2 regions of the Companilactobacillus ginsenosidimutans genome follow, and region 2 is predicted to be linked to the other one. Evidence: predicted binding sites of a transcription regulator. Region 2 holds the regulator's gene; the other holds the start of a gene.
The links. The regulator HrcA, encoded in region 2, represses chaperone genes, less so after heat shock. The targets are predictions, from matches to a motif close to TTAGCACTCNNNNNNNNNGAGTGCTAA.
Positions count from the first base shown of each region.

Region 1: a site for HrcA is predicted at 1,085-1,111, ahead of groES (co-chaperone GroES). Genes of this name have one in related genera too.

Region 1 covers NZ_CP012034.1:927,479-929,688, reverse strand. The annotation lists gene ABM34_RS04925 (CPBP family intramembrane glutamic endopeptidase) at 1-264, opposite strand, end outside; gene ABM34_RS04920 (bacteriocin immunity family protein) at 359-643, shown strand; gene groES (co-chaperone GroES) at 1,149-1,433, shown strand; gene groL (chaperonin GroEL) at 1,489-2,210, shown strand, end outside.
Region 2 covers NZ_CP012034.1:614,640-616,849, reverse strand. The annotation lists gene ribF (riboflavin biosynthesis protein RibF) at 1-200, shown strand, start outside; gene hrcA (heat-inducible transcriptional repressor HrcA) at 378-1,424, shown strand; gene grpE (nucleotide exchange factor GrpE) at 1,443-2,042, shown strand; gene dnaK (molecular chaperone DnaK) at 2,081-2,210, shown strand, end outside.

The DNA of each region.
Region 1 (2,210 bases), 310 kb from region 2:
ACCAATTTGGATCAGAATGGCACCAAGAGTACCAATCAAAGTCCAAGTAATAGCTCGACGCGACTCAAACTTACTACTTTCAATATCATTTTTTCCATTAATATGCACTAAATAAATCATAATGCCTGTAACAACGATTGCGGCAGTAGTAATAATTCCAAAATAGGGATGTCCAGAAAGCCGCATAATGGAGAGCATTGTGCTAACAAACATAAGAGCAATGTAATCTAAAATCGTAACAAGCTGATTAGTAGAGTTTTTCATGTAAAATCCTCGAATCTTAAATTCAAGCTACCAAAGTAGTAAAATTAGTAGCAAGCAATGTGTACATTATACCGTATTAAAGAAGGATTCGAAGATGAAAACAAATAAAGCCGAGGAACTGTTAACCATAATCAACCAAGATATAGAATTAGACATCAGCAACGAAGAAAAAGGTTATCTAGAAACAGCCAAGAACCAGCTAATAAAAAAAGAGTACCTACCAAAAATAACTTCACAATTAAGAACAAGTTTAACACCCATAGCAATGAGAAAAGAATTGTCTAAACCACTATCAGATCTATATCTAAAATTAGTTAGTCAAGAATTTCAAAGCCGAGGATTCGGTGGCGGCTTAGGAGTAATATTCGGACAGATATAATTAATTAAAATATCGAACAAACAATAAAGTTGAAAGCAAAAATGTTTTCAACTTTTTTATTTGTATTTAGTGGCTGTAATTAATTCAAACAAACCAAATAGCATAAACTATTACCAAAAATTTTCAGACAAAGACCGCTTGTAAAAGAGTTTAATGGATCACCAGATGGAGGAATGAAATCGATTTGGGCTAAATGGCCAAATTATTCTTAGTCGAGTGGTTTTCTCGGCTTAGAATAAAGCACAGTTTGAAGACTTTTCGTACTTTGAAAAGGCTCCAAATGCGCTGGCCATGTTCCAGCCCAAAAATCGATTTCATTCCGGAATCGGAAGTGAACATCCAAAAACTAATTTTACGAAGCAAATCTTTTCAGAAAAACCAGCTCTTTTTAGGGGGAAATACTTGCATGTTCTGAAGAAAATGTTAATATAAAAGTTGTGATTAGCACAAGGAATGTTCGAGTGCTAAATAATATAAAATTAAAAATTCATCGGAGGGATATAAATTGTTAAAACCACTTGGAGACAGAATCGTTGTAACAGTCGATAAAGAAGAAGAGAAGACAGTTGGTGGAATCGTGTTGGCCAACAACGCCAAAGAAAAGCCACAAACTGCAGAAGTAGTTGCCGCAGGTCCTGGTGCAGTTTCACCAGAAGGTAAGACAATCGCAATGTCAGTTAAAACTGGAGACAAGGTTCTCTTTGATAAGTATGCTGGCTCAGAAGTTAAGTATGATGACAAAGATTACCTAATCCTTCACGAAAAAGATATTATGGCAATCGTTGAATAATTAATCAGGCAAATTAACAGACAATTTATCAAATTAAATGGAGTGTGAAATTTAAATGGCTAAAGAAATTAAATTTTCAGAAGATGCACGTTCTAAAATGCTAGAAGGTGTTAACAAACTTGCTAACACAGTTAAAACTACAATCGGACCTAAGGGTCGTAACGTTGTTCTTGAAAAGAGCTATGGCTCACCTGAGATTACAAATGATGGTGTAACTATTGCTAAGAGTATTGAACTTGAAGATCACTTCGAAAACATGGGTGCAAAGCTTGTTTCTGAAGTTGCTTCAAAGACAAACGATATCGCTGGTGATGGTACTACAACTGCTACAGTTTTGGCACAATCAATCATTGCTGAAGGTATGAAGAACGTTACTGCTGGTGCTAACCCTGTTGGTATCAGAACTGGTATCGAACAAGCTACAAAAGCCGCTGTTGATGAACTACACAAGATTTCTCACAAGGTTTCAGGTAAGAAAGATATTGCTCAAGTAGCTTCAGTTTCTTCAGCTAGTGAAGAAGTTGGTGGATTAATCGCTGACGCCATGGAAAAAGTCGGTAACGATGGTGTTATCACAATTGAAGAATCAAAAGGTATTGATACAACACTTGATGTTGTTGAAGGTATGCAATTCGATCGTGGATACATTTCACAATACATGGTTACTGATAACGACAAGATGGAAGCTGATTTAGACAATCCTTACATCTTGATTACTGACAAGAAGATTTCTAACATTCAAGATATCTTGCCATTACTACAACAAATCGTTCAACA
Region 2 (2,210 bases):
ATATCACCTTTGCTGAGAATACTGGAGTAACCGTCGAATGTAACATTTTTGACTTTGATGAAGATATCTATGGCAACGAAGTTACACTCCAATGGGTTCACTATTTACGAGGCGAAATCAAGTTTAGTGGCGCTGATGAGTTGATTGATCAGCTTAAAAAAGATCGTGAAAATTCAAAATCATTTTTATTTGATAAATAAAATCACTCTTAATCTCGACAACTTTTGTCGGGATTTTTTTTATCATGAAAGTTAATAAATATTTTTCTGTAAAAATCCAATTTTTTAAGCGCCAATACTTGACACTCATAGGCTGAATTGTTATATTTTACATTGTTAGCACTCCAATATGAATAGTGCTAAAAGGAGGACGGTATAATGTTATCGGAACGTCAAGATGCAATCTTGAGAGAAGTCGTGCGCATTTTTACAGATACCGGCCAGCCGGTTGGATCAAAAACATTAGAGAACGCATTACCATTTCATGTAAGTTCAGCAACCATTAGGAATGAGATGGCAACTCTTGAAGAAATAGGTTATCTCGAGAAGACCCATTTATCTTCTGGACGAATACCTTCTGCTAATGGATATCGTTACTACTTAGATTATCTGGTTCAACCTACTATTGTGCCAAAAGATATTGCAAATCAGATTGATGAGGATTTCGGACAAACTTATCACCAACTTGATGACATAATCGAACGGTCAGCTAAAATACTTTCACATTTAACCAGCTACACAGCAATTACTTTAGGCCCAGAAAGCACAAAAACACGCTTAACGGGATTTAGAATTGTTCCACTTAATTCTCATCAGATAATGGCAATTATCGTTACAAGTGATAATAACGTGGAAAGTAACATCTACACAGTTGATGCGGAATTAGATAGTTCACTGATTGAGAAATTTGTTCGGATAGTAAATGATAAGTTGGTTGGTCAACCTTTACCAAGGGTAATTGAGATGTTGCATGACGACATTCCAATAATCTTGTCAGAATATATGTATTCTACTAATGGTTTGCTAGATATGGTAGATCAATTATTCAGAAAAGCTGATTCTGAAAAATATTTTGTTGACGGTCAATTAAATCTTTTAAATTACGCAAATAATAGTGATCTAGAAGGAGTGCAATCACTTCTTTCTACTATTAACCAGAGTAATGATTTGAAGAAACTGCTTAATCCTAATTCCGAGGATGATGGAATTAAAGTTCGTCTCGGTAGTGAATTGGGATCCGATGCGTTAAAGAATTATAGTATTATTACCGCTAATTATGATGTTGGACATCACGGTAAGGGCGTTATTGCACTTCTTGGACCAACATCAATGCATTATTCACAACTTATCGGATTGTTAGGCGAGTTTAGAACCGAATTAGCAAAAAGATTGATTGATTATTATTCAAGGTATGATGATTCATGATATTTATAGGAGGCAGCAATGGCAGATAAAGAAAAAGACCAAAAAGCGAAAACTTCTCAAGAAGATGTGGAAACTAAAGAAGCTCCTAAAAAAGAGGATGTTTCAAAAGATTCTAAAAAGGAATCGAAAAAAACTAGTAAGGCTGGATCTGAAGCTGAACAATTAATTAAAGAAGTTGCAGATCTCAAGAAAAAGAACGACGAATTGGAAGATAAATATATTCGTAGTCAAGCTGAAATTCAAAATATGGCAAACCGTCAAAAGAAAGAAATTGCTGGTTTGATTAAATATGATGGTCAAAAGCTGGCTAAGGAAATTCTTCCTGTTCTTGACAATCTGGAACGCGCTTTGCAAGTTGATGTTACCGATGAAACTGGTAAGCAACTTAAAAAGGGTGTTGAGATGGTTCAACAACATATGGTTAAGGCAGTTGAGGATAATAACGTAACGGCCGTCGATAATGTTGGCGAAAAATTTGATCCTGCCGATAGTCAAGCAGTTCAAACTGTTCCTGCAGATAAAGATCATCCTGCTGATACAGTTGTTCAAGTTTTACAAAAGGGATATAAACTCAATGATCGAGTTTTACGTCCTGCAATGGTAGTAGTTGCAAAATAAAATTTTAAATTATAAAAATAAAAAAGAGGTATTTGTATATGTCTAAAGTTATTGGTATTGATTTGGGTACTACAAACTCAGCTGTTGCTGTTCTTGAAGGTGGTTCTCCAAAAATTATTGCTAACCCTGAGGGTGCAAGAACAACTCCTTCTGTTGTTGCTTTTAAAG